Regions from separate parts of the Stenotrophomonas sp. KH_036_B genome, predicted to be linked through region 1. Evidence: riboswitches for the same ligand, from Rfam matches in the RefSeq annotation. Region 1 holds a riboswitch; the other holds the start of a gene.
What was found. A riboswitch is a leader RNA that binds a small molecule or an ion and turns the genes downstream of it on or off. The one in region 1 is predicted to bind thiamine pyrophosphate.
Positions count from the first base shown of each region.

Region 2: it holds a riboswitch for thiamine pyrophosphate, as region 1 does, so the genes downstream of both, AC3ITN_RS00880 (TonB-dependent receptor) here and thiC (phosphomethylpyrimidine synthase ThiC) in region 1, are expected to answer to the same signal.

Region 1 covers NZ_CM174491.1:3,564,263-3,580,069, forward strand. The annotation lists gene AC3ITN_RS15835 (helix-turn-helix transcriptional regulator) at 1-153, opposite strand, end outside; gene AC3ITN_RS15840 (winged helix-turn-helix domain-containing protein) at 277-2,583, opposite strand; gene AC3ITN_RS15845 (ion channel) at 2,844-3,521, opposite strand; gene thiC (phosphomethylpyrimidine synthase ThiC) at 3,651-5,528, opposite strand; TPP riboswitch at 5,627-5,728, opposite strand; gene AC3ITN_RS15855 (BCCT family transporter) at 5,950-7,521, shown strand; gene ggt (gamma-glutamyltransferase) at 8,166-9,884, opposite strand; gene AC3ITN_RS15865 (hypothetical protein) at 9,930-10,298, opposite strand; gene ilvC (ketol-acid reductoisomerase) at 10,374-11,348, shown strand; gene ilvG (acetolactate synthase 2 catalytic subunit) at 11,388-13,121, shown strand; gene AC3ITN_RS15880 (ACT domain-containing protein) at 13,105-13,365, shown strand; gene AC3ITN_RS15885 (threonine dehydratase) at 13,477-14,574, shown strand; gene AC3ITN_RS15890 (2-isopropylmalate synthase) at 14,571-15,807, shown strand, end outside.
Region 2 covers NZ_CM174491.1:211,781-227,587, reverse strand. The annotation lists gene trmL (tRNA (uridine(34)/cytosine(34)/5-carboxymethylaminomethyluridine(34)-2'-O)-methyltransferase TrmL) at 1-360, shown strand, start outside; gene AC3ITN_RS00905 (acyl-CoA dehydrogenase family protein) at 363-1,526, opposite strand; gene AC3ITN_RS00900 (electron transfer flavoprotein-ubiquinone oxidoreductase) at 1,896-3,572, shown strand; gene AC3ITN_RS00895 (ATP-binding protein) at 3,623-7,210, opposite strand; gene AC3ITN_RS00890 (response regulator) at 7,289-7,927, shown strand; gene AC3ITN_RS00885 (phosphotransferase enzyme family protein) at 7,924-9,054, shown strand; TPP riboswitch at 9,095-9,189, shown strand; gene AC3ITN_RS00880 (TonB-dependent receptor) at 9,257-11,428, shown strand; gene pnuC (nicotinamide riboside transporter PnuC) at 11,425-12,009, shown strand; partial or broken gene AC3ITN_RS00870 (VOC family protein) at 12,079-12,162, shown strand; gene AC3ITN_RS00865 (phosphocholine-specific phospholipase C) at 12,170-14,293, opposite strand; gene AC3ITN_RS00860 (TonB-dependent receptor) at 14,311-15,807, opposite strand, start outside.

The DNA.
Region 1 (15,807 bases):
GCCGCGCAGCTGCATCCACACGGTGAAGGTGGTGCCTGCGGTCTGCAGGCTGCCCAGCCGGGCCACGCCCAGGCAGGTGGGCAGCGGACCGTCGTCGACGATCTTGTCCAGGGAGAGCGATTGGCCGCGATCGGCCAGGGAAAGCTGACGCATGACGTGCACCGGTGTTTGCCATTACAGGGCAACCGTTTTGCCAAATCAGGCGGGCAGCGTCAGGAACGAACTACGAGATTGATCCGAATTCGACACGAGACCAACACGAAGGAAACACGATGCTTACTTTCCCTTCCAGAACAACGGGTTGGGGATGACCGAAAACACCGTCCGCGGCGGCTCCGGCAGCGTCATCACCCCGATGTCGGCGCCGTCGGCGACGGCCAGGGCCAGGTACAGCGCGCTGCCATCGGGCTGCGCACTGAATCCGTTGCCGGCGCTGAGCCGATCGGCATCCAGGCAGTACTCGGCGCCATCGGACGGCGTGTTGATCCGCGCGAAGACCGTCGCGCAGTCTGCGCGGGTGGAAAGATAGTCCAGGCTGCCGTCGCGGGCCACGGCCCAGGTGCGGTAGCGCCAGCGCGACGGCCGATCCTCACTGACCTGCTGGATGCTGGACGGATCCAAGCGCGCATCGGCTGACCAGAGTCCACCCGCAGACAGGCGGGTGAACAGGACACGTTGGTGCGCCGCGTCGAATCGCGCCTGCGATACGCCATCAATATGCGCCAGCAGTTTCCAGGGCGTGCTGCGCCGGTCGAACAATGAGAGGCGCATGCGCTCGTCCTCGTCACGCTCGACCACCAGCACGTGGTCGTTGTCGCCGGCGTACAGCGCCTGCAGCGGTTGTGCCACCGGTACCGGCAGCGCCACCACCTGTTCGTCGCGCGGCGATACTTCATAGATGACCGGCTGCGCCTGCGCGTCGCGGCCGGAGACCAGCAGATGCTTGCTGTCCGGCGACCAGTCTGCGGCCTGCCGGGTTTCCGGACGCAGGCCCTCGACCGGGCGCAGCGAATCCGGGCGCGACAGATCCGCCCACCACAGGCCGTAGTTGCCGGAACGGTCGGAGGTGAAGACCAGTTGCTGCCCATCGGGCGCCAGCATCGGCTGGCCATCGCGGCCGTTGGACGGGAACAGGCGTTCCGGTGTGCCCGGGCGTCCGTCCGTGACCGGCACCCGGAACAGGCCGAACTGCGCCTTGCGGTGCACGAAGGCCAGCATGTTGTTGTGCCGCGACAGCGCCGGCGACTGCGCGTCGTCGATGCCCACGTCACGCAGCGTGCGGGTGTCGGTATCCAGCTCGTACAGGCGCGCCTCGCTGTCCACGCGGCGGCCGAACACGATGTGGCGGCTGTCGCTGCGCCAGGCCCAGCCGCGGATCTCGGCCGAATCATTGGTGAGCTGCTCGGGCACCCCACCCTGCGCCGGCAGGCGCCACAGGTCACCGATCTGCGGATTGCGCACGAACACGATCCAACGCCCGTCCGGAGAGAAGCGCGGGGCGTAGTCGAAACTGTCCTCGGCCACCGTATAGTTCACCGGGCGCCACTGACCGCTGGCGATGTCCAGGACCCGGATGCCCCGGTACGCGTGGCGACCGGCGAGGGAGCCGAACACCAGGCCACGCCCGTCAGGGGTCCAATCGAAACTGAGCAGCTCGGTGCCGTCGCAGCGCGTCACGTGGCGGACCGCGCCGCCCGTGGCGCTGCCGATCAGCACCTCGCAGCTGCCGTCCGGGCCGACGCGGGCGAACGCGATCTCGCGGCCGTTGGGCGACCAGCTGGGAAAGCGATCCGAATGACCCGGCGGGGTATCGGCCAGCGCGCGTGCCGGCGAGTTGCCCGATGTCTGGACCTTGATGGTGCTGCCGGCGTGGCCATTGCCGTCGGCCTCATAGGCAACCTGCGAGCCATCCGGCGACACCGTGGGATAGGTTTCAAACCCTGCGGTAGCCGTGATCAGACGATACGGGCGCTGCGGGCTGCCCACCACCCGGCTGCCGTCGGCCAGCACGCCACTGCCTGCGGCGCCCTGGGCGGGGCGTTGCAGCAGCAGCGCCGTCATCACCAGCAGCGCAATGACCATGCCCAGCCCGATCGCCAGCAGAACGTAGCGGCGCATGCGCCGCCAGAGACTGCGTGGGCGCGGGGCAGGTGTGGCCGCCGCAAATTCTGCCGCCAGCGCATGGCGTTCGTCCTGGTTCGGGGCCGCGTCGACATCGACGTCCGCCTCCACCACGCCGGTTACCGGCTGCAGCAATCGATAGCCGGTCTTGGCGATGGTTTCGATATAGGCCGTACCGGCCTCGTCGTCGCGTGAGAACGCCTTGCGCAGCTGCGTGATGGCCTGGGTGAGCACATCGTTGGTGGGCAGCGTGTCCGGCCAGACTTCGGCGAACAACTCGTCGCGGGTCACCACGGCGCCGGGGACGCGCATCAACACCTTCAACACGCCCAACGCCTTGGGAGTAAGCCGACGCGGACGACGCGCACCGTCCACCGCTACCTCACGCGATGACAGCGTCAGGGTGCACTCTCCGATCCGGAGGCGGTCAGCAAGGGGTGTCACACTTTCTATGAGGGACATTCCGGTGAAACAGCAACTTCAGGTGCGCGGGATCCGTCCAACCGCTGGACAAACCAACCGCCAAATTATGCAAACAGCATCAGCGCAACGCGCAAATTCTGCCAATGCTGATAAGCCTAGCCTATAGCGGTTAAACCGCGCCTGTGCGCCGGGACAACATCAGGCCCTCTCTCGCCGACGAATCCACATAAACTGCTTCACTATTCGCGCCCTTTGGCGCGAATTTTTTATCTGCGATTCAGAATAACTTTATCTTCGATTCAGTTTCGCGCATTGCGGATCATCGTCAGTCCGACCAGTCGCGACACCACCAGCGCCACGTACATCACGCCTGCGAACTGTTCCAGCATGACCAGCGCGCGTGCCTGCGGATGCACCGGCACGACGTCGCTCAGGCCTACCCCCGAAAGTAAGCTGAAGCTGAGATAAAGCAGCTCCATCCAGGTGCGCAGTTCGTTTTCGCTGGTCGCCACGAAACTGCCGGGATACCACTGCTGGCAGACGGCGAACGCGAAGGCGAACGCCCACGCCAGCAATGTGAAGGTGGCACCGGCCGCGAACAGTTCGTCGCGGGTGACCTTGTGGTCCTGGAGCATGTACGCGATCAGGCTGCCGGCGGTGTAGAAGTACAGCAGGCATTCGAGCAGCTGTGCGGTGGTGACCAGGGCCGGGCGGCCCAGCACGGCCCCGGTGATGGAGAACACCACCGAGGGGATGGCCAGCACCAGCGCCACCCACATGCCCAGCGGGCTGCGCCGTACCACCCACAGCGCCAACCCGAGCACGGCGATGCCGAACGCACCGAACAGCGCGCGGCTGGCACCGGCCTCGTCCATGGCCGGGTACAGCAGCACGCCCAGCAGCTGCACGCCGAGCAGCCATGCCGACGGATGCCGGCGGGCGATGGCCAGCCATTTGGTGGTGCGTGCTATCGCCATCGTCCAGTCCCTGTCCCTGTATCGGTGCGCCGAAGCTTAACGGAGCCCGCACCGAGGCGGCATGACGGCCGCCCCGGCACCTGCGCTTGGCCAGTCACGACCCGTGGCGTCACGACCAACGGTCGTGACCTACCCCGGTTGGTAGACCTCGGCGCCGAGTTCGCGGAACTGCGTGGACTTCTCGGCCATGCCGGCCGCCAGCGCCGCCTGCGCGTCCAGCCCCTGCCCCGCCGCATAGTCGCGCACGTCCTGGGTGATCTTCATCGAACAGAAGTGCGGCCCGCACATCGAGCAGAAGTGGGCGAGCTTGTGCGCGTCCTTGGGCAGGGTTTCATCATGGAACTCCTTCGCCTTCTCTGGATCCAGCCCGAGGTGGAACTGGTCTTCCCAGCGGAACTCGAAGCGGGCCTTGCTCAAGGCGTTGTCGCGCACCTGCGCGCCGGGATGGCCCTTGGCGAGGTCGGCGGCATGTGCGGCGATGCGGTAGGCCATGATCCCGTCGCGCACATCCTGGCGGTTGGGCAGGCCGAGGTGTTCCTTGGGCGTGACGTAGCAGAGCATGGCCGTCCCGAACCAGCCGATCATGGCCGCGCCGATCGCGCTGGTGATGTGGTCGTAGCCCGGCGCGATGTCGGTGGTGAGCGGCCCCAGCGTGTAGAACGGCGCTTCACCGCATTCGTGCAGCTGCTTGTCCATGTTCTCCTTGATGAGCTGCATCGGCACATGGCCGGGACCCTCGATCATGGTCTGCACATCGTGCTTCCAGGCGATCTTCGTCAAGTCGCCCAGCGCTTCGAGCTCACCGAACTGGGCGGCATCGTTGGCATCGGCGATGCACCCCGGGCGAAGGCCGTCGCCGAGCGAGAAGGTCACGTCGTACGCCTTCATGATCTCGCAGATGTCCTCGAAGTGCGTATAGAGGAAATTCTCGCGATGGTGGGCGAGGCACCACTTGGCCATGATCGAGCCGCCGCGCGAGACGATGCCGGTGACGCGCTTTGCGGTCAGCGGCACATGGCGCAGCAGCACACCGGCATGGATGGTGAAGTAATCCACGCCCTGTTCGGCCTGTTCGATCAGGGTGTCGCGGAAGATCGCCCAGCTCAGTTCCTCGGCGCGGCCGTCCACTTTCTCCAGTGCCTGGTAGATCGGCACCGTGCCGATGGCCACCGGCGAATTGCGCACGATCCATTCACGGGTTTCATGGATGTGCTTGCCCGTGGACAGGTCCATCACCGTGTCGCCGCCCCAGCGGATGGCCCACACCAGTTTCTCCACCTCTTCGGCGATGCCGGAGGAAACCGCGCTGTTGCCGATGTTGGCGTTGATCTTGGTCAGGAAGTTGCGGCCGATGATCATCGGCTCACTTTCCGGGTGGTTGATGTTGTTGGGCAGCACCGCACGCCCACGTGCGATTTCAGAGCGCACGAATTCCGGCGTGATCAGCGCGGGAATGGCGGCGCCGAACGATTGCCCGGGGTGCTGCATCAGCAGCGCGGTGTCGCGGATCTCCTGCAGGCGCTGGTTCTCGCGTATCGCCACGAACTCCATTTCGGGGGTGATGATGCCGCGCCGCGCGTAGTGCATCTGGGTCACGTTGGCGCCACCGACGGCGCGCCGCGGCTGCAGGCGTGCCGGGAAACGCACCGCATCCAGGCGCGGGTCATCTTCCCGCGAGCGGCCGAACGCCGAGCTCAGCCCATCCAGTAATTCGGTATCACCACGCTCGGCGATCCATGCCGCACGCAGGGCCGGCAGGCCGCTGGACAGATCAATACGGGCCTCCGGGTCGGTGTAGGGGCCGGAGGTGTCATAGACGGTGACCGGTGCGTTCTCCTCGCCGCCGAACAGGGTCGGGGTGCGGGTCAGCGGGATTTCGCGCATCGGCACCTGCAGGTCGCTGCGCGAGCCCTGCACGTGGATCTTGCGCGACCCGGGAATCGGCCGGGTGACGGACGTGGAGAGTTGTTGGGCCTGTTGCTGCAGGGCAGAGAGCTGTGCGTTCATCGGGCATCGTCCTAATTTCACGGGCAGGGACGAAGCGGCGGCGCACGGCAGACGGATCGCGCACGTGGATCGGGCACGGAGAGCCCGGGGCGCAATGCATCGGCAACGGCGAAGCTTCCCTACGCCGGTATCAACCGGATCAGGTTCGAAGGGACTGTCTCAACCTTGGCCATGTGGCCGCGGTACCCCCGCTTCGGGGCGGATTAAAGCACACCCACGGCCGATGTGCGCCGTCCCGCGCCGCCGATGGCGTAACGTGAACGGGGTGGTCATGTCGCATTGGCTAGACTGCCGCGCAGCGACACCGCTGTTCCGCTGTCCGCTGTGTCCGGCTCGACCGGCCCGAATCACGCCAGTCGTTGCCGTCGTGCCGCTGGAGACCGCGAGCCCCGGCTCGTCCCCCGTACGGAGACACGCCTGCATGGTGTTCCGACTTTCGATTGCACTGGTCCTGTTGCTGGTGCTGGTGGCCGGCGTCGCGCCGGGCCCCTTCAATGCCGTGGTCCAGAGCGGCCTGGTGCACATCATCCGCAGCACCGGCTGGCTGTACCTGCTGGTGGTGTTCATCACCCTGTCGTTCCTGCTCTATCTGGCCTTCGGTCGGCTGGGCTCGCTGCGCATCGGCGGCGAAGACGCCGAGCCGGAGTTCTCGAACGCCAGCTGGATGTCGATGCTGTTCGCCGCCGGCATGGGCATCGGCCTGGTGTTCTGGGGTGCGGCCGAACCGGTCTCGCACTTCGTCACCCCACCCGAAGGCCTGCCGCCGCAGAGCATGGAAGCCGCGCGCGCGTCGATGCGGTACGCATTCTTCCATTGGGGCCTGCATCCGTGGGCGATCTACGCCCTGATCGGGCTGGCGATGGCATGGTTCCAGTTCAACCGCAACGGGCGCGGGCTGATCAGCGACCTGCTGCAGCCGCTGATCGGCGCGCACCACCGCGGCTGGATCGGCACAGTCGTGAACGTGGCCGCCGTGGTCGCCACCGCGATAGGCGTGGCCACCACGCTCGGCTTCGGCACGATCCAGATCGCCGCCGGCCTGGAGCGCGTCTTCGGTCTGCACGCGGGCGCCCCCTTGCAGCTGACCATCATCGCGGTGGCCTTCGTGCTGTACATGGCCTCCACCACCAGCGGCGTGCACCGCGGCATCAAGTGGCTGTCCAACTTCAACCTCGGGCTGGCCGCCGTGTTGCTGGCGCTGGTGCTGGTGCTGGGCCCCACCGGCTTCATCTTCGACACGTTCACCACCACGATCGGCGCCTATCTCAACCAGCTGGTGACCATGAGCCTGCGCATGTCGCCGTTCTCGGGCAGCACCTGGGTGGCCGACTGGACGATCTTCTACTGGGCCTGGTGGATTGCCTGGGCCCCGTTCGTGGGCTCGTTCATCGCACGCGTGTCGCGCGGCCGCAGCATCCGCGAGTTCGTGCTGGGCGTGGTGATCGCACCGAGCGTGCTGGGCTTCCTGTGGTTCTCCGTCTTCGGCGGCACCGCGTTGTGGTCGCAGATCTTCGGCCATGTCGACCTGGTGCAGGCCCTGGGCAACGGCTACGAGACCGTGCTGTTCACCATGTTCGACAGCCTGCCGATGCCCACCGTGCTCTCGGTGCTGGCGCTGGTGCTGCTGATGATCTTCTTCGTGACCTCGGCCGACTCGGCCGTGCTGGTACTCGCCAGCATGTCCACCGACGAAGCCGGCGACCCGCCGCTGTCGCGGAAGATCACCTGGGGCGTGGCCATCGCCCTGATCGCGGGCGCACTCCTGCTCGCCGGCGGCCTGGACGCGCTGCAGGGCATGATCACCATCGCCGCCCTGCCCTTCGCACTGTTGATGCTGGCGGTGATGTGGTCGCTGTACCGCGTGCTGGACATGGAATACCAGTTGCAGCGCCGCCGCGCCCAACGCGCGCGGCGGATGATGGATGCCTGGATCGAGCGTGAGATTGCCGCGCAGGAAGAAACGCGCGATGAGGCATCGCGGGCGGATGGTTAGCGCGTAGAAGCAGCGTTTCAGTTGCTACGTAGTGGGGCGGGCGGCGGGTAGCCACGCTCCGGGACACGCCGCAAGTACGTCCATGTAGGCTTGGCAAAAACATCCATGTTTTTGACAGTCCCTCCGGTGGCCACCCGCCGCCCGCCCCCGACAGATGGCCGCGTACGGTGGCAAAAGGCAGCCACGCAGGGCGTGGCTCTACGCGGTGTCGCTGGTAGGTTCGGTTCCCGAACGAACGCACGGAATGTTCCAACGTGCGGTAACGCATGAAGATGATCGGCACCGCCGTTGATCTACCGTGGCCACCAATACACCGTCGAGGGTCGGCGGGGGCGGGTTTGCGGGACCGTAGAAAACATGGATGTTTTCTACGAGCCCCCATGGACGGGTTTACGGCGTGTCCCGCAAACCCGCACCCGCCGGCCCAGCTCAGAGCACGATTGAACCAACGGCTGTTCGCCAAAATGCGTGACGCAGCCGGGCAGGGCCCGGCTCTACGCTGTTGATGCGTGAAGCAGCCGGGCAGGGCCCGGCTCTACGCTGTTGATGCGTGAAGCAGCCGGGCAGGGCCCGGCTCTACGACGGTCGATGAGTGAAGCAGCCGGGCATTGCCCGGCGATGCGGCGATCCAGGATCGCCGGTGATCAATAGCCCGCCGCCTGCCCATCCTTGCGGCTTTCCGAGGCGCCGTAATACACGCCGGTGTCCGGGTCGCGCATGATCGCCTGGTAGCCGCCGTAGGGACCGTCGGCAAACACCACGCGGTGGCCCTTGCGCATCAACGCGCGCACCGTTTCATACGGGTAGCCGGTTTCCAGATTCACCTCGCCACCGTCACTCATCGCGGTCGCCTGCCCGGTCGGCTCGGTCGACCCCTCGTGCTGGATGCGCGGCGCGTCGCCGGCCTCCTGCAGGTTCATGCCGAAGTCCACCAGGTTCATCACGATCTGCGCATGCCCCTGCGGCTGCATCGCACCACCCATCACACCAAAACTCATCCACGGCTTGCCATCCTTCGTGACGAAGCCAGGAATGATGGTCTGGAAGGGACGCTTGCCCGGCGCGTAGCCGTTGGGATGGTCCTTGCGCAGCACGAACATCTCCCCCCGATCCTGCAGGATGAAGCCCAGCCCCGGCGGCGCCATGCCGCTGCCCATGCCACGGTAGTTCGACTGGATCAGCGAGACCATCATCCCGTCCGCGTCGGCCACGGTCATGTAGATCGTGTCGCCCTCCTCCAGCTGCTTCGGCGTGCCCGGCTGCACCTCGCGCAACGCCTTGTCCATCGAGATCAGCGTGCGACGCTCCGCCGCGTACGCCTTCGAGACCAGCTTCGCCACCGGCGCCGGCTGGAAGGCCGGGTCGGTGTAGAACCGCGCGCGGTCGGCGAAGGCCAGCTTCTTGGCCTCCACGAACAGGTGCACGTGCTCGGGTGAGCCAAAGGCGATCTTCGAGAAATCGTAGCCCTCCAGCACATTGAGAATCTGCAGCGCCGCGATGCCCTGGCTGTTCGGCGGCAGCTCCCACACATCGTAGCCCCGGTAGTTGCTGCTGACCGGCTCCACCCACTCCCCATGGTGGCTGGCCATGTCGTCATAGCTCAGATAGCCGCCGTTGGTCTTGAAATACGTGCCGATGGTGCGCGCGATGTCGCCCTTGTAGAACGCATCGCGACCGCCCTGCGCGATCTGCTCCAGCGTGTTGGCCAGGTTCGGGTTCTTCCACAGCTCGCCCTTGCGCGGCGCGTGCCCATTGACCGTGAACTGCTCCTTGAAACCCGGGTACTGCGACAGCTTCGGCACCGAACGATCCCAGTAGTAAGCGATCACCTCCGCCACCGGATGCCCCTCGCGGGCGTAGCGGATCGCCGGTGCCAGGTTGTCGGCCATCGGTTTGCGGCCGAACCGGTCGTGCAGCGCGAACCAGCCGTCCACCGCGCCCGGTACCGACACCGGCAGCGGCCCCGTGGCCGGGATCTCCTTCAGGCCGCGGCGCTGGAACTCGGCCAGCGTCAGCGATTTCGGGGAACGGCCCGAGCCGTTGTAGCCGTACAGCTTCTGCGTCTTCGGGTCCCATACGATCGCGAACAGGTCGCCCCCGACCCCGTTTCCGGTGGGCTCCATCAGGCCCAGCGCCGCGTTGGCGGCGATCGCCGCATCCACGGCCGAGCCGCCGCCCTTCATCACGTCCAGCGCGATCTGCGTGGCGAGCGGCTGCGAGGTGGCCGCCATGGCGTGCGGCGCGATCACCTCCGAGCGGGTGGCGAAGCCCTGGCCGGTCACCCGGTCGGCGGCGGTGGACAGCGTGGGCAAGGCACACAGCAGGGCGGTGGCCAGCAGGGCGCGGGCAAAGGGTCGGGACACGGGGTCTTCCTGGAGGGTGGTAGCCCGTGGATGGTCGCCCCTTCGTTACACCGTGCACATCCGACAATGGTCATGCACGACAGGCAGAACGCCCTGAAATCCGCGCAGAAACCCTGCTTCAAAACTTGAATCGGGGTTCAGCCGAACGATTTCAGCCGCAACCATCGTTGTGCGACGGGGCTTTGCGCTGGATACAGGCGAAACTGTTGGAAAATGCGGTGCGACGGTTGACAGCGGCAAAACCGCTGTGGTTTTCTCGATCACATGTTGCAGCGCCACACGCCCATTCGCGAATCCATCGAGCACGCCGGTCCCGGCGCGGCCTCCATCCATTCGCTTCTCGTCCTCGTACTTATTACCCAACCAACAGGTGCGGGACGGACCGGCGTGTAAGTAGAACTGCCAGGTATCCATCAAAACCCGCACCCCGCCAGGTGCGGGTTTTTTCGTTTCAGAACCCTCCGATTCTTCCTCCAAAGGACCTCCCCCATGAGCACCAACGACCTGCCCCAGATCAAGATCGCTGTTGTCGGCTACGGCAGCCAGGGCCGCGCGCACGCACTCAACCTGCGTGAATCCGGCTTCGACGTCGTCATCGGACTGCGTCCGGGCGGTCCCACCGAGGTCAAGGCCCAGGCCGACGGCTTCACCGTGAAAGCGCCGGCCGACGCGGTGAAGGACGCCGACCTGGTCGCCGTGCTGACCCCGGACATGGTGCAGAAGAAGCTCTACGAAGACGTGCTGGCACCGAACATGAAACAGGGCGCGGTGCTGCTGTTCGCGCACGGCCTGAACGTGCACTTCAACATGATCGCCCCGCGCGATGACCTGGACGTGGTGCTGGTCGCGCCGAAGGGCCCGGGCGCACTGGTGCGCCGCGAGTACGAGATCGGCCGCGGCGTGCCGTGCATCTGGGCGGTCTACCAGGACCGCAGCGGCAAGGCCGCCGAGTATGCGCTGGCCTACGCCACCGGCCTGGGCGGTGCGCGTGCCAACCTGATCGAGACCACCTTCAAGGAAGAAACCGAAACCGACCTGTTCGGTGAGCAGGCCGTGCTGTGCGGCGGCGCCTCCGCGCTGGTCCAGGCCGGCTTCGAAACCCTGGTGGAAGCCGGTTACCAGCCGGAGATCGCGTACTACGAAGTCCTGCACGAACTGAAGCTGATCGTCGACCTGTTCTACGAAGGCGGCATCACCCGCATGCTGGAATTCATCTCCGAAACCGCCCAGTACGGCGACTACGTGAGCGGCCCGCGCGTGATCGATGCCGGCACCAAGGAGCGCATGAAGGCGGTACTGACCGACATCCAGGACGGCACCTTCACCAAGAACTGGGTGGCCGAATACGAAGCGGGCCTGCCGAACTACAACAAGTTCAAGCAGGCCGACCTGGAGCACCCGATCGAGAAGGTAGGCAAGGAACTGCGCGCCAAGATGGTCTGGTTGCAAGGTCAAGCCGCGTAACCGCGCGGCTCCCCCACCCGCTTTCGCAAAGGTCACCGCATGAACACCTCCGCACACAGCACCGCGCCCCGCAACGGCGCACGCTGGTTGACGCAGGCCCTGGAAGCCGAGGGCGTCGATACGCTGTTCGGCTATCCGGGCGGCACCATCATGCCTTTCTATGACGCCCTGGTGGATTCCGGGCTGAAGCACATCCTGGTACGCCACGAGCAGGGCGCCGCGCTGGCCGCCAACGGCTATGCCCGCGCCAGCGGCCGGGTCGGCGTCTGCGTGGCCACCTCCGGCCCGGGCGCCTCCAACCTGGTGACCGGCATCGCCGATGCGATGCTGGATTCGGTGCCCATGGTCTGCATCACCGGCCAGGTCGCCACCCCGCTGCTGGGCACCGACGCCTTCCAGGAACTGGACGTGTTCGGGCTGACCCTGCCCATCGTGAAACACAGCTGGCTGGTGCGTTCGGTCGATGACCTGCCGCGCGTGGTGCGCGAAGCCTTCCGCATCGCCCGCGAAGGCCGTCCCGGGCCGGTCCTGATCGACCTGCCCAAGGACGTACAGGTGGCCGATGCCTCGCACCTGCCGGTGCACGTGCCCGAGGCGGTGAATCCGCCGGTGGCACCGCAGGATGCCGCGCTGGCCGACGCCATCGCGGCCATCGCCAACGCCGAGAAGCCGGTGATCTATGCCGGTGGCGGCGTGGCGCTGGGCGATGCGGTGGAGGACTTCCGCGCCTTCGTCGACGCCAGTGCCATTCCCACCGTGCTGACCCTGCGCGGGCTGGGTGCACTGCCGCCCCAGCACCCGCACTACCTGGGCATGCTGGGCATGCACGGCACCCGCGCGGCCAACATGGCCGTGCAGGAAAGCGATCTGCTGGTGGTGGTGGGCGCGCGTTTCGACGACCGCGCCACCGGCAAGTTGAACGAGTTCGCGCCGTTCGCGCGCGTCATCCACATCGATGCCGACGCGTATGAGATCTCCAAGCTGCGCAGCGCCGACATCGCCGTGCCCGGCAACGTGGGCACCGCACTGCGTGCACTGACCGCCGCCGCGAGTGCCCACGCCAGCCAGGCTGCCTGGCGCAAGCGCTGCGCTGGCCATCGCGAACGCTTCACCGCGCGCTATGACGCACCGGGCAAGCACATCTACGCCCCGGCACTGCTGAAGCGGCTGAGCGAACTGGCCCCGTCCGACGCGATCATCGCCTGCGATGTCGGCCAGCATCAGATGTGGGTGGCCCAGCATTGCCGCTTCAACCACCCGCGCAACCACCTGACCAGCGGCGCGCTGGGCACCATGGGCTTCGGGCTGCCGGCCGCGATGGGCGCGCAGTTCGCCTGCCCCGACCGCACCGTGGTGCTGGTCTCGGGTGATGGCAGCTTCATGATGAACGTGCAGGAGCTGGTCACCATCGCCCGCTGCCGCCTGCCGGTGAAGATCGTGCTGCTGGACAACAGCTCGCTGGGCATGGTCCGTCAGTGGCAGGAACTGTTCTTTGCCGAGCGTTACAGCGAGATCGACCTGTCCGACAACCCGGACTTCGCCGCGCTGGCCAAGGTGTTCGGCATTCCGGCCACGCGCATCGACGCCCGCGACGATGTGGAGGGCGGCCTGGCCGCCCTGCTGGCCGAGCCCGGCCCGGCCCTGCTGCACGTGGCCATCGACGCGCGCGCCAACGTATGGCCGCTGGTGCCGCCCAACAACGCCAACAGCACCATGCTGGAAAGCAACCCTGCCCATCAGTCCCAGGAGTTCCCCAATGCAATACCGGCTTGACCTGGTGCTGGTTCCCGCCGAGGGCGCGCTGCTGCGCGTGATCGGCATGGCCGAACGCCGCGGCTTCGCGCCGCGCGCGATCGTCGGCGCACCCAATGCCGCTGATGAGGGCCGCTGGCACCTGCAGCTGGTCGTGGACAGCACCCGGCCGCCGGAGACGCTGTGCCGGCAGATCGAGAAGATCTATGACTGTGTTTCGGTGCGGATCAGTGCGCTGGAGCCCGGTGCTGGAGTAACCGTATGAACGCCCGCGCCGTGATTCCGGTGCCGGTACGGAGGGGTCTTCTTCCGGCGTGCCTGTGGGTCCGCGCAGCCACGCAGGGCGTGGCTCTACCCGGCGCGTGTTGGAGCGGCCATGCCGGCTAGCCGTGCCCCGCAGGAACCGGAGGTAGGCGATGTAAGCGTCGCCGACGTGCTGGCCGCGCAGGCGCGGCTGCGCCGTTTCCTGCCGCCCACGCCGCTGCATTACGCGGAGCGCTTCGGCACCTGGCTGAAGCTGGAAAACCTGCAGCGCACCGGTTCCTACAAGGTGCGCGGCGCATTGAACGCACTGCTGGCCGGGCGCGAACGCGGCGATGATCGCCCGGTGATCTGCGCCTCGGCCGGCAATCATGCCCAGGGCGTTGCCTGGGCCGCGTACCGACTGAACATTCCGGCGATCACGGTGATGCCGCATGGCGCGCCGGCCACCAAGATCGCAGGCGTGGCCCACTGGGGCGCCACCGTGCGCCAGCACGGCAACAGCTACGACGAGGCCTACGCCTTTGCACGTGCGTTGGCCGACCAGCACGGCTACCGCTTCCTGTCCGCCTTCGATGACCCCGACGTGATCGCCGGCCAAGGCACGTTGGGCATCGAACTGGCCGCGCATGCGCCGGACGTGGTGATCGTGCCGATCGGCGGCGGCGGACTGGCGTCGGGCGTCGCGCTCGCGCTGAAATCGCAGGGCGTGCGCATTGTCGGTGCGCAGGTCGAGGGCGTGGACTCCATGGCCCGCGCGATCCGCGGCGATGTCCGCGAGATCGCGCCCGTGCCCACGCTGGCCGATGGCGTAAAGGTGAAGATCCCCGGCTTCCTGACCCGCCGCCTGTGCAGCGCGCTGCTGGACGACGTGGTGATCGTGCGCGAAGCCGAACTGCGCGAGACCCTGGTGCGGCTGGCACTGGAGGAACACGTCATTGCCGAGGGCGCCGGTGCGCTGGCACTGGCCGCCGGCCGCCGCGTCGCCGGCAAGCGCAAGTGCGCCGTGGTCTCGGGCGGCAACATCGACGCGCTGGTGCTGGCCCAGCTGCTTGCCGACATCCGCCCGCGCGCCCCGCGCAAGCCACGCCGCCGCGCGAGCGAGCGCACACGGCCGCCGCTACCGACCGTACTCGCCCCTCTCCCGAATTCCTTACCCCTTCCTTCTTCCGCCATCCCATCCGACCTTGTTGTCGAGGAGACCTCCTGGTGACTACGCCCAACTCCCCCCGAATTCGAATTTTCGACACCACCCTGCGTGACGGCGAACAATCGCCGGGCTGCAGCATGAGCCCACAGCAGAAGTTGGTGATGGCGCGTGCGCTCGACGAACTGGGCGTGGACATCATCGAAACCGGCTTCCCGGCCAGCTCGCAGTCCGACCGCGATGCGATGGCGATGATCGGCCGCGAAGTCCGCCGGCCAACACTGGCGGTGCTGTCGCGCTGCCTGGCCGCCGACATCGAGACCTCGGCCAAGGCGCTGGAGGCCGCCGCCAACGCGCGCCTGCACGTGTTCCTGTCGACCAGCCCGCTGCACCGCGAGCACAAGCTGCGCATGAGCCGCGAGCAGGTGCTGGAGTCGGTGCACAAGCATGTCAGCCTGGCCCGCAGCTACATCGATGACGTGGAGTTCTCCGCCGAGGATGCCACCCGCACCGAGGAAGATTTCCTGGTCGAGGTGGCCCGCGTGGCCGTGGCCGCCGGCGCGACCACCATCAACCTGCCCGACACGGTCGGCTTCACCACCCCCGAAGAAATCCGCGGCATGTTCCAGCGGGTGATCGCCGGCGTGCCGGACAGCGACCGCATCATCTTCAGCGCCCACTGCCACAACGACCTGGGCCTGGCCGTGGCGAATTCGCTGGCCGCCATCGAAGGTGGCGCGCGCCAGGTGGAGTGCACCATCAATGGCATCGGCGAGCGTGCCGGCAACTGCTCGCTGGAAGAGCTGGCCATGGTGCTGAAGGTACGCAACGCCTTCTACGAGGAAGACACCCGCATCAACACCCCGCGCATCGTCTCCACCTCGCAGCTGCTGCAGCGCCTGGTCGGCATGCCGGTCCAGCGCAACAAGGCGATCGTGGGCGCCAATGCGTTCGCGCACGAATCGGGCATCCACCAGCACGGCATGCTGCGTCATCGCGGCACCTACGAAATCATGCGCCCGGAAGACGTGGGCTGGGAGAACTCGCAGATGGTGCTGGGCCGCCACAGCGGTCGCGCGGCGGTCGAAGCCCGCCTGCGTGCGCTGGGCTTCTGGCTCGAAGAGGACGAGCTGAAGCTGGTCTTCGAGCAGTTCAAGGCACTGTGCGAGCAGCAGCGGGTGGTCACCGACGCCGATCTGCAGGCGTTGATGCAGGGCAGCGCCACCCAGAACGGCTACCGCCTGGCGTCGATGACCATCAGCGATGTCGGCAGCCGCGCCAACGCGCTGGTGGAGCTGT
Region 2 (15,807 bases), 1.1 Mb from region 1:
GGTTTTGACCTGAGCGACAAGCAGCTCAAGCGCGCCGGCCTGGATTACCACGAATACGCTCGACTGCAGGTGCATCCAGACCTGGACACCGCCCTGCAGGCCATTGCACCCAACCGCCTGTTCGCCTTGAGTACCCGCGGCAGCGTGCGCTACGACACCCAGCAGTTCGAAGACGGCGATGCGTTCCTGTTCGGCCCGGAAACCCGCGGCCTGCCCCAGGACGTGCTCGATTCACTGCCGCACGGCCGCCGCCTGCGCCTGCCGATGCAGCCCGACAACCGCAGCCTCAACCTGTCCAACACGGTGGCGGTGGTGATGTACGAGGCCTGGCGCCAATCCGGTTTTGCCGGCGGCGCCTGACGTTAGAACGCGTTGATGCCTGTCAGCTCGCGCCCGATCACCAGCTGGTGCACGGTTTCGGTTCCCTCGTAGGTAATCACTGATTCCAGGTTCAGCGCGTGCCGGATCGCCACGTGTTCGGTGGTGATGCCGGCGCCGCCGAGCAGGTCGCGGCATTCGCGCGCGATGTCGATGGCCATGCGGCAGTTGTTCCACTTGGCCAGGCTCACCTGCTGGGGCTGCAGCTGGCCGGCATCCTTCAGGCGCCCCAGCTGCAGCGACAGCAGCTGCGCGGTGGTGATGCGCCGGGCCATGTCGGCCAGCTTGATCTGCGCGCTCTGCGTGGCCGCCACCGGCCGCCCGAACAGCACGCGTTCCTTGGTGTAGCCCAGCGCCTCGTCCAGGCAGGCCACCGCCGCGCCGATCGGGCCCCAGCTGATCCCGTAGCGCGCCTGGTTGAGGCAGCCCAGCGGACCCTTCAGGCCCTGCACGTTGGGCAGGCGGTTACGGTCGGGCACGCGCACGTTGTCGAAGAACAGCGCGCCGGTCAGCGAGGCGCGCAGGCTCATCTTGTGCTTGATTTCCTGGGTGGTGTAGCCGGCCATGCCCTTCTCGAGCACGAAGCCCTGGATGCCATCGTCGGTGTGCGCCCAGATGATCGCGATGTCGGCGACCGGTCCGCTGGTGATCCACATCTTGCTGCCGTTGATGACCCAGTCGGTTCCGTCGCGTACCGCACGTGTCTTCATTGCCGCCGGGTCCGAGCCGCCGTGCGCCTCGGTCAGGCCGAAACAGCCGATCACGCGCCCGGCCGCCATGTCGGGCAGCCAGCGCTGGCGCTGCTCTTCGCTGCCGTAGGCAAAGATCGGGTACATGCACAGCGAACTCTGCACCGAAACGAAGCTGCGCAGGCCGGAGTCGCCGCGTTCCAGCTCCTGGCAGATCAACCCATAGCTGACCGCGTTGAGGCCGCCGCCGCCGTACTGCTCGGGCAGGCTGGAGCCGAGCAGGCCGAGCGAGGCGATTTCCGGGATCAGTTCATCCGGGAAGCGGCCCTGGTCGAATGCATCGCCGATGATCGGCAGCACCCGTTCGTCGGTGAAGCGCGCCACGATGGCCTGCACCGCGCGCTCCTCCTCGCTGAGCAGGGAGCGGACATCGAACAGATCGTAGGGATTGAGGGCCATGGGCGGCGACATCGCGGGCGGGAACAGGAGCCCCCATTGTGATGCATCCGGGTAATGCCGGCCGCTGGCCGGCTGCGCATGGTGCCGGCAACATGAGGAGCCGGCCAGCGGCCGGCACTACCGTGTGGGGTTCCGCATGGCCGGCGCCGACGCGGCCCCGTGTTCTCGGGGATGCCCGTACCATGGCCACCCGCGCTGGATTGATGCACCGCACCATCCGGTGCCCAACGTCGGCGAACTAGGCGTAAACGCCGGGTGCCGGTACCCTGATGCACTGATCCAGCCGTTGCGCAGTGACACGTCGCGCGCGATTCCCAGGCAACCGCCGCCGGCTCGGCCGGGCGGCACTACCCAAGAGTTACGCAGCACATGAGCGAAGAGACCACTGCCCTGCCCCCGCGTGAAGCCATGGAGTTCGACGTGGTGATCGTCGGCGCCGGCCCCGCCGGCCTGGCCACCGCGATCCGCCTGCGCCAGCGCGCCATCGAGGCGGGCCGCGAACTGTCGGTGTGCGTGCTGGAGAAGGGTTCCGAGCCCGGTGCCCATATCCTCTCCGGCGCGATCATGGACACCCGCGCGCTGACCGAACTGTTCCCGGACTGGGCCGAGCGTGGCGCGCCGCTGAAGCAGAAGGTCACCCGCGACGAGTTCCTGTTCCTCAGCCCGGAGGGCGCGCGCAGCACGCCGCATGCGCTGCTGCCGGAGTGCTTCCACAACGAAGGCAACTACATCATCAGCCTGGGCGAGGTCACCCGCTGGCTGGCGCAGCAGGCCGAGGCGCTGGAAGTGTCGATCTTCCCCGGATTTGCCGCCGCCGAAGTGCTCTACGACGAGAACGGCGCGGTGATGGGCGTGGCCACCGGCGACATGGGCATCCGCAAGGATGGCTCGCACGGCCCCAACTTCGAACGCGGCATGGAACTGCATGCCAAGTACACGATCTTCGCCGAAGGCTCGCGCGGCCACCTCGGCCGCCAGCTGATCGCGCGTTACCAGCTGGACGCGGGCAAGGACCCGCAGGCCTACGGCATCGGCATCAAGGAGCTGTGGCAGATCGATCCGGCCAAGCATGAGCCGGGGCTGGTGGTACACACCGCCGGCTGGCCTCTGGACAGCGACACCTACGGCGGTTCCTTCCTGTACCACGCCGACGGCGGCAAGGTCGCGGTGGGCTTCGTGGTCGGGCTCGATTACCGCAACCCGTGGATGAGCCCGTTTGAGGAGTTCCAGCGCTTCAAGACGCATCCGTCGATCCGCAAGCACCTCGAAGGCGGCAAGCGCATCGCCTATGGCGCCCGCGCGATCACCGCCGGCGGCCTGCTGTCGCTGCCCAAGACCGTGTTCCCGGGCGGCGCACTGGTCGGCTGCGAAGCCGGCTACCTCAACGCAAGCCGCATCAAGGGCAGCCACGCGGCGATCAAGACCGGCATGCTGGCCGCCGACGCCGCGTTCGATGCGCTGGCTGCGGACCGCCAGCGCGACGAGCTCAGTGCCTATCCGGCCGCCTTCGACAGCAGCTGGCTGCACGACGAGCTGAAGCAGTCCAAGAATTTCAAGCAGTGGTTCAAGAAGGGCCGCAGCATCGCCACGCTGATGACCGGCATCGAGCAGTGGCTGCTGCCCAAGCTGGGCATCCGCAACCCGCCGTGGACGCTGCGCCACAGCAAGGCCGACCACGAGTGCCTGGAACCGGCGTCGCAGCACACGAAGATCGTGTACCCCAAGCCGGACAACGTGCTCACCTTCGACCGCCTCAGCTCGGTGTTCCTGAGCAGCACCAACCATGAAGAAGACCAGCCCAGCCACCTGACGCTCAAGGACGCCAGCATCCCGGTGCGGGTCAACCTGGCCGAATACGCCGGGCCGGAGGCGCGCTACTGCCCGGCCGGCGTGTACGAGTTCGTCGGCACCGAAGGGCACGAGCAGCTGCAGATCAACGCGCAGAACTGCGTGCACTGCAAGACCTGCGACATCAAGGATCCCACCCAGAACATCGTGTGGGTCACCCCGCAGGGCGGCGGCGGTCCCAACTACCCGGCGATGTAAGCCGTGGCGCCGATCGACGTGCAGCGACGCATGGCGTCGCTCTACGACGGTCAGGCGTCCAGCGTATCCAGGTAGGTCTGCAATGCATGCTCGAACGCGGTGATGTCGGCCGCGCTGGCCGCGGTGCCCTGGGTCTGGATCTGCTGCATCACCTCGCGCGCCTGCGCGGCCAGGGCTTCGGCACCCAGCGTGCCCAGCCCGCCCACGATGCGGTGCAGGACCTCCACCGCCGTGTTGCTGTCGCCCTGCTCGCGCGCTTCCAGGCCGCGTTGCAGGTCATCCGCGGTGGCCTGGCGCATGCTGTCGATGAGCACCGCGGCCACGTGTTCGGAACCGAAGCGACGCACGATCGCCGCGCGCGTCGGCGCGGCCACCGGCACGTTGGCATCCGTCGGTGCCGCGGCGGCGACGAACGGCTCGTCGTCCGCGTCGTCCGACGGCAGCCAGCGCCGCAGCGCCTGGCGCAGGGTGGCCAGCGCCACCGGCTTGGCCAGCAGATCGTCCATGCCGGCCTCGCGGCAGCGTTGCCGGTCTTCGGCCAGCGCGCTGGCGGTCAATGCAAGCACCGGGAGTCGCTTTCCACTGCCGCGTTCGCCCTCGCGGATGTGCCGCGTCAAGGTGTAGCCATCCATCACCGGCATGCGGCAATCGGTGATGACCAGGTCGAACGCCTGGGCCTTCAGCAGTTCCAGTGCCGCCTCGCCATCCACCGCCAGCTCGTGCTGCAGGCCCAGCTGCTGCAACCGCCAGCGCATCAGCGCCTGGTTGGTGGGGTGGTCCTCGACCACGAGCACGCGGCGCCGCGCCTGCCCGGGTGGCAGCGGTGCCACCTCCGTGCCAGGGCGCTGTTCGTCGCTGATGGCCTCTTCGCCCGGCACCAGGGGCAGCGTCAGCACCACCGCCACGCGCGTGCCTTCGCCCGGCACGCTGTGCATGTCCAGCCGACCGCGCATCAGCCCCACCAGACGCTGGCAGATGCTCAGGCCCAACCCGGTGCCACCGTAGTGGCGGGTGATGGCCACATCGGCCTGCGCGAACGGCTTGAACAGGCGTTCGCGCTGCTCGGGCGAAATGCCGATGCCGGTATCGGTGACGGTCAGGCGCAGGGTCTGTGCCGCCTCGTCGTCGCGGTCCACCGCCAGGGTGATGCCGACCGCGCCGCTGTTGGTGAACTTGATGGCGTTGCTGAGCAGGTTGAACACGATCTGGCGCAGGCGCATGCCGTCCACCAGGTGCTGCGGTGCCACCGCCGCATCCACGTCCAGGCTGAGTGCCAGGCCCTTGCTTGACGCCTGTGGCGAGAGCAGCTGCTGCACGTTGTCGAGCAGACTGCGCAGCGCGACCGGCTGCGGTTCCAGCGGCAGCGCGCCCGCTTCGATGCGTGAGTAGTCCAGGATGTCATCGAGGATCTGGCGCAGCATCTGTGCCGAGTCCTCGATGACCCCGATGATGCGCCGCTGCTCGCCGTCGAGGCCCGTATGCGACAACGCCTCCACCATGCCCAGTACGCCGCTCATCGGCGTGCGGATCTCGTGGCTCATGGTGGCCAGGAAGTTGGACTTCGCGGCGGTGGCGCGTTCGGCATCGGATTTGGCTGCGGCCAGCGCATCGGCCTGCGCGCGCGCCTCGGTCACATCGACCCAGTACCCGCTCCACATCACGGCACCATCGGCGGCGGCATACGGCAGCGCGCGCGACCGCACCCAGCGCACCACGCCATGCGGGCTGGTACGGAATTCCATGTCCAGCGCGGAGAAGTCGCGTGCCGCCTGGGCCATCGCGCGGCTCACCGCGTCGCGGTCGCGCGGGTCGAGCTGTGCGGCCAGCCGGGTCTGGTCGGCCATCACTTCGACCGCACTCACCCCGAACATGGCCTGCAGGTCGCCGGTGATGTACGGGAAGGTCACCCGCCCATCGCTGTCACGCCGGGCCTGGTAGACGATCGCCGGCAGGTTGTCGGTGACTTCCACCAGGCGCTGCTCCAGGCGCCGGCGCATGCCCACCTCGCGACGCAGGCGCCAATACCCCCAGCCGTGCACCACGATGCCGGTGAGCAGCACCAGCGACAGCGGCACGGCCCAGCGCGCAACCGACCGCCAGTCCAGCCCGCTGCGGTATTCGGCCAGCAGCCAGTCGCCGCGGATCGCCGTATGTTCGCGCGGGGTGAGGTTGGCCAGCACCCGGTCGAAGGTAGTCGCCAGCGGTGCGTACTGGCGCTTCACGGCAAGCGACAGCTGGTCGTTGAACCCGGCCGGTGCCGCCACATGCAGCTTGGCCGGGTACAGCTCGCGCACGACCCGGTCGACCATCGCGAGGTTGCCGACATAGGCGTCGGCGTCGCCGTTGGCCAAGCGTGCCAACGCCTGTTCCACGCCACGCGCGGGCACGATGCGCGCACGCGGCGCGTACTGCAGCACATAGCCGCGCAGGCGCTCGGGATCGGAGAGCAGGATGCTGCGCCCGTCCAGGTCGCCCAGGCCCAGCACCGAACGGCTGTTGTTGGGGGTGACGATGACATTGGGCACGCTGATGAAGGGCTGGCTGAAGACCCATTCGTCACCAAGATAGTGGGCGTCGTTGGGCATGCCCATCACCACGTCCACGTCACCGCGGCGCATCTGCTCGCGCACCTCGAACCAGTCATGCGCCGGCACGCGCGTGAGCTGCGCGCCGACCATGCGCAGCTGGCGCAGGTAGTCGCCGGCCACGCCGCTGGGCTCGCCGGCCGCATCGATGAACGACAGCGGCGCCCCATTGGGCGCATAGCCCATGCGCAGTGGCGTGGCCAGGATGCGGCGTTCGGCTTCCCCCAGGATCAGGCGCGACTGCGCCGACCACTTCAGCGGCGGCAGCCAGCGTTTGGACACGGCCTCGCGCTGCGCCGTGGTCAGCGTGGACAGCGCGCTGTCCAGCGCCTCGGCCAGCGGCTGGCGGGCATTGGGCACGCCGAAGTGCAGCCGCTCCGGCGGCAGGTCGCTGGGACGCAGCAGGGCAAGGCCGTCCATGTCCTGCTGGCGGATCAGCGTACTCGCCACATGCGCGTTGCCGATGTAAACGTCGGCCTTGTCCTCGGCCACCATCGCCAGCGCCGCACGGGTGTCGGCCGCCATCACCTGGCGCGCGGCCGGGTACCGCGCGCGCACCTGGCCGCTGGTGAGGAATTCCCGCTCGGTGACCACGCGCAATCCGACAAGCTCGGGGTCGGCCGAGGTGCGGCTGTCGCCGACGCGTCCGACCAGGGCCAGCGGCGCATCGGCATAAGCGCCGGTGTACACCATGCAGCGCGTGCGGTCGGGAGTGAGCGTGATGTTCATCACCACATCGACCTCGCCACGGCAGGCCGCATCGAGCACGTCGGCCCAATCGCGATACATGCGAACCTTGACCTGCACGCCCAGCTGCCGCGTAAGCAGCGTCAGATAGTCGTATCCGAGCCCATCCGGTCGACCGTTCTGCATGAATTCGAAGGGTGGCCAGCCGCTGTCGTACAGGCCCAGTAAGATGGTAGGGTTCCGCTCGATCCACTCGGACTGGCGCGGTGACAACGACGGCGCAGGTGCAGGAGACGCGTTGGCCGAGGTGACCAGCATGATCGCCAGCCCCAGCACGACCAGCCAGCGGACAACGGAGGTACGCATGCTGTCTGATCTCCCTGGAATGAACCGCCCACCGCAACGTGCCTGCAAGGGCCGCTGCCTCACAGGCAATACTAGTCCATGAAACTGCGCATAATCATCGCCGACGACCACCCGGTGGTCCTGATCGGCACCAAGGCCGTGATCGAAGCCAGTGGCGTGGGCGAGGTGGTGGCCCAAGCCAGCAGCGCCGATGCGCTTTTCCAGGCATTGGCCGCGCACGAGTGTGATGTGCTGGTGACGGATTACTCGATGCCGGGCAGCCAGCAGGCTGACGGTTTCGCCATGGTCGGGATGATCCGGCGCCGTTTCCCCGACCTTCCGGTGGTGATGCTCAGCGTCTCCAACAATCTGGCCATCCTGCGCATGGTGGTGTCCACCGGCGTGCTGGGGCTGGTCGACAAGGCATCGTCGATGGATGAGCTGCCCCAGGCGATCCAGGCTGTGCATCGCGGGCAGCCGTATGTGAGCCGCACGTTGAAGGACCGCATTGACGCAATCGGCACACAAGGGGTGGACGACGACCGCACCCGGCAACTGTCGCCGAAGGAAGTGGAAGTGCTGCGCCTGCTCGGCCGTGGGCTGACCGTCAAGCAGATTGCCCAGCAACTGCACAAAAGCGTCAGCACCATCAGCCGGCAGAAGGGCGATGCCATGCTCAAGCTCGGCCTCAAGGGCGACGCCGAGCTGTTCGACTACCTGCGCGACGATCATCTTTGAACGATCACCGCGTACAGGGCCTCGACAACGACGAGGTGGCTGCCGACTGGCCCGCCATCGGCGACGCTGCGCTGGCCTGGCTGCGCGGACGCTACGCGGCGCTGGACGGCGACTGCCGGGTGCTGTGGCACAGCCCGCGGCCCTTCTCCGCCGCGGCGCTGGTGGAATGTGGGTCGCAACGCTGCTTCGTCAAGCGTCATGGCGTTCGCGTGCGCACGCCGGGCGTGCTGGAGGAGGAGCATCGCTTCATCGCGCACCTGGCCGGTGCCGGCCTGCCGGTGGTGCAGGTACTGCACGCGCATGACGGCGCCACGGCGCTTGAACACGACGGCTGGACCTACGAGCTGCATGCCGAGGGCGACGGCCAGGATCTGTACCGCGACCTGCCGTCGTGGACACCGCTTGCCAACCTCGCGCAGGCGCACGCGGCCGGCGCGATGCTCGGTCGCCTGCACCACGCGTCCGCCAGCTATCACGCACCGCAGCGCGGCACCCACCTGCTGGTGGCACGCGACGATCTGATCCGCGCCGCCGATCCCGTGGACGCGCTGCGCCGCGATCTGGCCACCCGCCCCGGGCTGGCCGCCTACCTGTCGCGCCAGCACTGGGAACAGGACCTGCAGCGCGCGGTCCTGCCGTGGCATGACGCACTGGCGGGACGCCTGCAGGCCGAACCGGTGCTGTGGGGCCACAACGACTGGCATGCCTCCAACCTGCTGTGGAACGGCCAGGACCCGCACGCCACGATCGGCACCATCTTCGACTTCGGCCTGGCCTCGCCGGCCAGCGCACTGTTCGACCTGGCCACCGCCATCGAGCGCAACGCCATCGCCTGGCTGGCAACAGACCCGGGTGGCCCGGCCGCGCACCCGGACATCGCCCTGGCCCTGCTCGTCGGTTACCGGCAGGAGCGGGCGTTGTCGGCGGCCCAGGTGCACCTGCTGGCGGACCTGCTGCCGGTGGTCCACCTGGATTTCGCCCTGTCCGAAGTGGAGTATTTCCAGGGCGTTACCGGCTCAACTGCCAACGCCGACGTGGCCTACCACACCTTCCTGCTCGGCCATGCCGACTGGTTCGGCACCGCTCCTGGCCGGGCCCTGCTGGACACCCTGCACGCCGCCGCTTGAGGTCCAGGCTCGCAACGGCGGCCGTTTGGTGGGAACATGAGCGCTGAAGCGGGGGTGCCTGGATGACCAGGCTGAGAGAGTCCCTTGGAACCTGATCCGGTTTGCACCGGCGTAGGGAGCTTTGAGCAGCGCACGCACCGCCCGTCCGGCCTGGTGCGCGCGTGCGCCTTCGCTTCGTCTCCTTTGGCTGATGACGAATCGAATGAACCGCTGCTACCGCCTCTCGCTGTTGACCGCCGCCCTCTGCGCCGCGCTGCCGCTGCATGCCAGTGAAGCCGACCCCGTCACGGGCGACCGTTCGCCCACCGACCTGGCCGGTGTCCGTGTGCAGGCGCGCAAGCCCGCCGCCGCGATCCCGCCGTCGAGCAGCTTCGGCAGCAGTGACTGGAAGAGCACGCCGGCCTCGGTGAACGTACTGGACAGCGCCTTCCTGGACCGCCTGCAGGTGCGCACGCTGTCGGAGCTGGCCCGCCACGATGCGTCGCTGGGCGACAGCTACGCACCGGTCGGCTACTACCACAACATCGCCATCCGCGGCTTCGCGCTGGACCCGGCCACCGGCTACCGTTTCAACGGGCTGTCCATCGCCGGTGAACAGCGGCTGGCGCTGGAGAACGTGCAGCAGGTGGAAATCCTCAAGGGCGAAGCCGGCCTGGCCGCCGGCGTGATGGCCCCCGGCGGGATCATCAACTATGTCGGCAAGCGCCCGGCCGAGGTCACCACCGTCACCCTGGGCACCGACTCGGAAGGGTCGCGCTATGCGGCGGTGGACGTGGGCCGCTGGCTGACGCCGCGGTTCGGCCTGCGCTTCAATGCCGCCTGGGATGACAGCGCGTCCTACATCGACCACGCCGACGGCCGCCGCAACTTCTATTCGCTGGCGGCTGACTGGCTGATCGGCGAACACGGCAAGCTGGAAGTGGACGCCAACTACCAGACCAGCGCGCAGCGCTCGGCGTCCGGCTACCAGCTGCTGGGCGGCAGCGCACTGCCGCGCGGGGTGGACCGCAGCCGCATGCTCGGCCACCAGCCATGGCAGCAGCCGGTGGGCATCGACAGCACCAACGTCACGGCACTGCACACCTACGATTTCAGCCCGGACTGGCAGTCGCGCGTGTCGCTCGGCCACAGCCGTTCGGTGATCGACGACAACGTCGCGTTCGCCTACGGCTGCTACTACGCCGCCGAATGCGCCGATGGCAGCGTGCCGGGCAACTACTTCGCGCCCAATGGCGATTACGACATCTACGACTACCGAAGCCCCGACGACACCCGCCGCAACGACGAGCTGCGCGCGGAGCTGCGCGGACGCTTCGCCACCGGCGCGGTCACGCACCAACTCTCTGTCGGGCTGAGCGCGTTCCACCGCACCGTGGACAAGCGCCAGAACGTCAACGAATACGTGGGCACGTCCAACATCGGCGATGCGCAGGTGCCGGTGTTCGACCCCTCGCCGCTGCAGCCGGGCCCGTCCGCGCGCCGCCTGGACAGCTGGCAGCGCGCGCTGTTCGCGCTGGACCGCATGCAGTTTGGCGATGACTGGCAGTGGCTGGCCGGCGGCCGCTACGTGCGCCTGGACGAACGCGCCTACGACAAGCGCGGCACGCCCGAACGGCACAGCCGCATGTCCCGGTTCCTGCCGCAGACCGCGCTGGTGTGGTCGGCCACCGGCCAGCTCAACGTCTACGCCAGCTACGTGGAGGGCCTGTCGCTGGGCCAGGAAGCGCCGTTCTGGACCAGCAACGGCAGCACCTTCCTGCCGGCGATGCGCTCGCGCCAGCTCGAAGTGGGCGTGAAGTACGCCGCCGCCGATGCGCTCACGCTGGGCGCGGCGCTGTTCCGCACCACCCAGCCGTTCCAGTACGCCAAGCCGGATGACAGCGACGCGGGCTACACCTTCGTGCAGGAGGGCAAGCAGACCCACACCGGGCTGGAACTCACCGCCAACGGCCAGCTCACCGAACGCCTGGCGCTCACCGCCAGCACCAGCGTGCTGCAGGCGCGCGCGCGCGATGCCGGCACCGCGTTCTACGACGGCCAGCAGCTGGTCAACGTGCCCAAGGTGCGGGCCGCCGTGCATGTGGACTACGCCCTGCCCTTCGCGCCGGGCCTGGACGTGAGCGGCGGCTGGCGTTACGCCTCCTCCAATGCCGCCACCGTGGATGGCAGCGTAAAGGCACCGTCCTACTCGGTGTTCGATGCCGGCGTGCGTTTCCGGCACGCGCTGCGCACGCATCCGGTCACCTGGACCCTGTCGGTGGACAACGTGTTCGACCGTTTCTACTGGCGTGACACCGGCAGCAGCTACGGCGATTACTACCTGTTCGCCGGCGCGCCGCGCCAGGCGCGCCTGTCGGTCACGGTCGGGCTATGAACCCGGCTGTTCTCGAATGGTCGGCGGTGGTGGCCAGCCTGCTGGGCGTGTGGCTGATGGCGCGCCGACGCATGCTCGCCTGGCCGGTGGGGCTGCTGGCGGTGGGCCTGTACGCGGTGGTGTTCATCGAGGCCAGGCTGTACTCGGACACCCTGCTGCAGGTCGCCTTCGGCGGCTTCCTGTTGTACGGCTGGCTGAGCTGGCACCGGCATGCCGAACAGGACGGCGCGATCGTCATTGCGCCGCTGCCGCGCCGCCAGCTGCTGCGTGACCTGGCGGTGGGCATCGTGTTCGGCATCGCCCTCGGCGCGGCCATGCACACCTGGACCAACGCGGCCCTGCCCTGGCTGGACGCGATGCTGGCGGCGTTGAGCCTGGTGGCGCAGTGGTGGCAGGCGAGGCGCCATGTCGCCACGTGGTGGCTGTGGATCGTGGTCGATGTGGTGTACGTGGCCATGTACCTGGCCAAGTCGCTGGATGTCACCGCGGGCCTGTACCTGGTGTTCGTCGGCATGGCGGTGATGGGGCTGCGCGCGTGGACGGCCGCCGGCCATGCAGGGGCGGAACTGAAACCGCGCTAGGCTGCGGCGATGAGCCAGACCCCCGAACTGCTGCGCCGCCTGCTGCAGGCGAAGGACCGGATGGCGGGCTACGGCACCGTGGATGCCGGCTTCCGCGATCCTTCCGGCAACGGCTGGAAGATGATCGAGCGCAGCGCCGGGGCAAGTGCCTGAGCGACGGTCAATCCAGCAGGAACCGCATCGCCTCGGTGCCCAGCGCCGGGTCGGTACTGCCCGGTCGGCCGTCTTCGATGCGTCCGGCCAGGCGCTGGCTTGCACCCGGCTGCTCGATGACCAGGTCGTACCAGCCTGCCGTGGCGGTGCCATCCCAGCCGATGTCCAGCGTCTGCCCGGCCTCGAGCTGCAGCTCGCGTTCGGGCATCTGACCTGCGTAAGCGGCGGCACGGACGCTGACCGCCTGCGGCAGCGCGCCGTGGTTGCGCAGCTGCAGGTGCAGCCTGCCATCGGCGCCGCGCACGCTGGCCTGCACCGGTGACGCGGCGTCGGTGGTGCCCCGGTAGTGGCGGTGGAAGCCATTCGGGCCCAACAGCCACAGGTCGTAGCCGTGTTGCTTGTCCAACGCCCAGGTGTCCTGCAGCGGCGCATCCGGTGCCACCGTGTAGCGGCGCGGGACCGCGTGCAGGCGCAGGCGATCGTAGACCTGCAGCACCGCCGCCGCGCCGTCACTGGCCAGCATCAGCCGCACGCTGGCGTTGGCATCATCCACCTCGATACCCACCTGCGGCCGGTAGGGCAGCGCGCGTGCGGGGCGCACGCCCGGTTCCTGTTGCGCGGGAAGCAGGCCTTCCGGCAGCACCGGCACCGTACGCCCGGGCAGCGCCGCCGCGCGTGCCGCACTGGCGGCGGTGGCCGGCAGCGAGGCGACGAACGGCCGCGCATCGGTCGTGGCGAAATCGAATGCGTTGGTCAGGTCGCCGCACACCGCGCGCCGCCAGGGTGAGAGTTCGGGCGCGGCCACGCCGAAGCGGCGCTCGATCAGGCGGATCACCGAGGTGTGGTCGTACACCTGCGAGTCCACCCAGCCGCCGCGGCTCCACGGCGAAATCACGTACAGCGGAACGCGCGGACCCAGGCCGTACGGACGGCCACGCAGGTCGAGCGGATCGGCCTTCTCGTTGCCCGGCGAGGGGTGTTGGTGATACTCGCCGTCGGTGCGCACCGACGATGCGCCGGCCCAGCCACCGGGCGCGCCGGCGTCGGCGGAGGGCGGGGCCGGGGGTGGCACGTGATCGAAGAAGCCGTCGTTCTCATCGAACATCAGCAGCAACGCGGTGCGGCGCCAGACGGCCGGGTCGGCGGTCAGCGCATCCAGCACGCGCGCCGTGTAGGCCGCCCCCTGCGCAGGACTGGACGGGCCGGGATGCTCGCTGCCGGCGGCGTCGGCGATGATGAAACTCACCTGCGGCAGCTGCCCTTTCAACACGTCCTCGCGCAGCTGCGCCAGGCCGCGCGTGCTGACGCCACGCTCGCGCAGGGCGGGGTCATGGCCAGGTGCGTTCCGCCATGCCTGACGGAACGGTTCAAAGCCGGCCAGCGGGTTGTCGGTGAAGTTGTCGGCCATGTCCTGGTAGATCCGCCAGTCGATCCCCGCCTGCTGCAGGCGTTCGACGTAGGTGGTCCAGGTGTAGGACTCGGGGTTGCCGCCCAGCTCGGGGAAATTGTCGTGTGAGTTGGCCACGGCCGGGCCGCCGCCGCGCGCGTGCGGATCGTTGTGCCCCGTCCACAGGAACAGCCGGTTGGGGTTGGTGCCGGCCTGCATCGCACAGTGGTAGGCGTCGCAGATGGTGAACGCCTCGGCCAGCGCGAACTGGAACGGCATGTCATCGCGGCGGAAGTAGCCCATCGCGTGGTCCTGCTTGGCCGCCGGCCAATGCCCCATGCGCCCGTGGTCCCACGCACGCTGCGCGTCGGGCCAGGTATGCGGGGTGCCCTCGACGCGCATGTAGCCGAAGTGCGCGGCGGTATCCAGCGGGAACGGCGCGATGCCGTGCGTGCCGGCCGCATTGGGTTGCAGCCACACCGAACGGCGCGGTTGCCCGGCCGCCAGCGGCGCGGCCGGCACCACGAAGCGGTCGCCGAAACCCCGCACGCCCGGCAACGTGCCGAAGTAGTGATCGAACGACCGGTTCTCCTGCATGAACACCACGATGTGCTGCAGGTCCTCCAGGCTGCGGCTGCGCGCGTGCGGCGCGATCGACGCCGCACGCGCGATGCTGGGCAACAGCGCGCTGATGCCACCGGCCAGCCCGGCCTGGAGCAGCCGTCGCCGGCCACCATCCACGATCGGCCGGCGGGCATCACTCACAGGTCGACCCGGACCGAGAAGCCAACCGTGCGGGGCGCGCCGATGAAGGCCGAATCGCTGCCATCCACGCCCGCCAGGTAGCGGCGGTCGGTGAGGTTGCTGACCACCAGGTTGGCACCCACGCCCTTCAGCTTCGGCGACAACCCCTGCAGGTCGATACCGATGTTGGCGTTGAACACCGTGGCCGACGGCAGGCGGTTCTCGTTGGAGGCATCGAGATAGCGCTCGCCAAGGTAGCGCGCGGACAGGCCGGCGTTCCAGCTGTCGCCCTGCCAGTCAGCTGATACCACCAGCACGTGCTTCGGCTGGCCGATCACCTGGGCACCATCGACGATGCCCAGCTCGGTGTCGCGGGCGAGGTTGCCGCTGCCCAGGTACTTTGAACGGTTGTAGGTGTAAGCACCGTTGATGCGCCAGCCGTTGTCCCAGCCGTAACCGAGCGCGGCCTCCAGGCCGGTGCTTTCCACGCCACCAAAGTTTTCGTAGACGCCATCGGTTTCGTCCAGGTAGTCGATCCCATCGGCCAGCCGCGCGGGCAGGTAGACGATGCGATTGTCGAACTTGATGTTGTACAGGGTCAGCGAGCCGGTCAAGGGCCAGCGGCTTATGCGCAGGCCGAGTTCGATGTTGTCGGCGGTTTCCGGTTCCACCCGCGAGAAGCGCTGTGCATCGGTCTCGCCGAGCACGCCGGACGGAATGGCAGCGAAGTTCTGCGAGAAGCCGCCGAACAGTTCCAGGCCTTCCACCGGCAGCGTCCAGGTGCCACCGGCGGAAATCAACGGGTCGGACCTGGAATCGGAGCGCACGTTCTCGGCGCTGCCGATCACGCGGTTGCGCTTCTGGTCGACGAAGAACTGCTTGACGCCCAGGCGGGCACTGAACGGACCGAAGCGCGCCACGTCCTCGACGTAGTACATCTGCTCGTCGGTCGTGTAGCGATCCTCGAACTGCACCCAGTACGGCTGGTGATCGAAGCTGATGTCGGTGCCGACGTTGAGCAGGCGGTGCCAGTCGCGGCGCACGCTGCGGTCGAACGTCTCCAGCCACACACCTGCACGCACGGTGTTGTCCACTGCGCCCAGCGTCTGCTTCCATTCCACGTCGGCGGTGACGCCGGCACGGTCGTTGTCGTAGTGCGAATGACGGTAGGACTGCACGCCCTGTACGCCCGGCGCGTAGCAGTTGGGATCGTACTCGGCACTGAAGCCGGCGCGCGGCACGCAGCCGGCACGCAGCTGCGCGGCACTGCCATCGGGGTTGACGAAGTAGAACTGGCCCAGCGCGCTGCCACCGTACACGGTGCTGCCACCGAGGTACTCCGACTCCGGCGCGCCCACGCCGTCGGCGCGTGCCTGCACCAGGTAGGGCGGCAGCCAGTCGCCGCGGCCTTCCATCCTGTGCGCGTAGCCGGTCAGCGAGGCCTTGAAGCCGTTGCCGCTGTCGAACGCGCCGCGCAGGTAGCCGAAGGTGTTCTCGCGCAGCGCCCGCGAGCC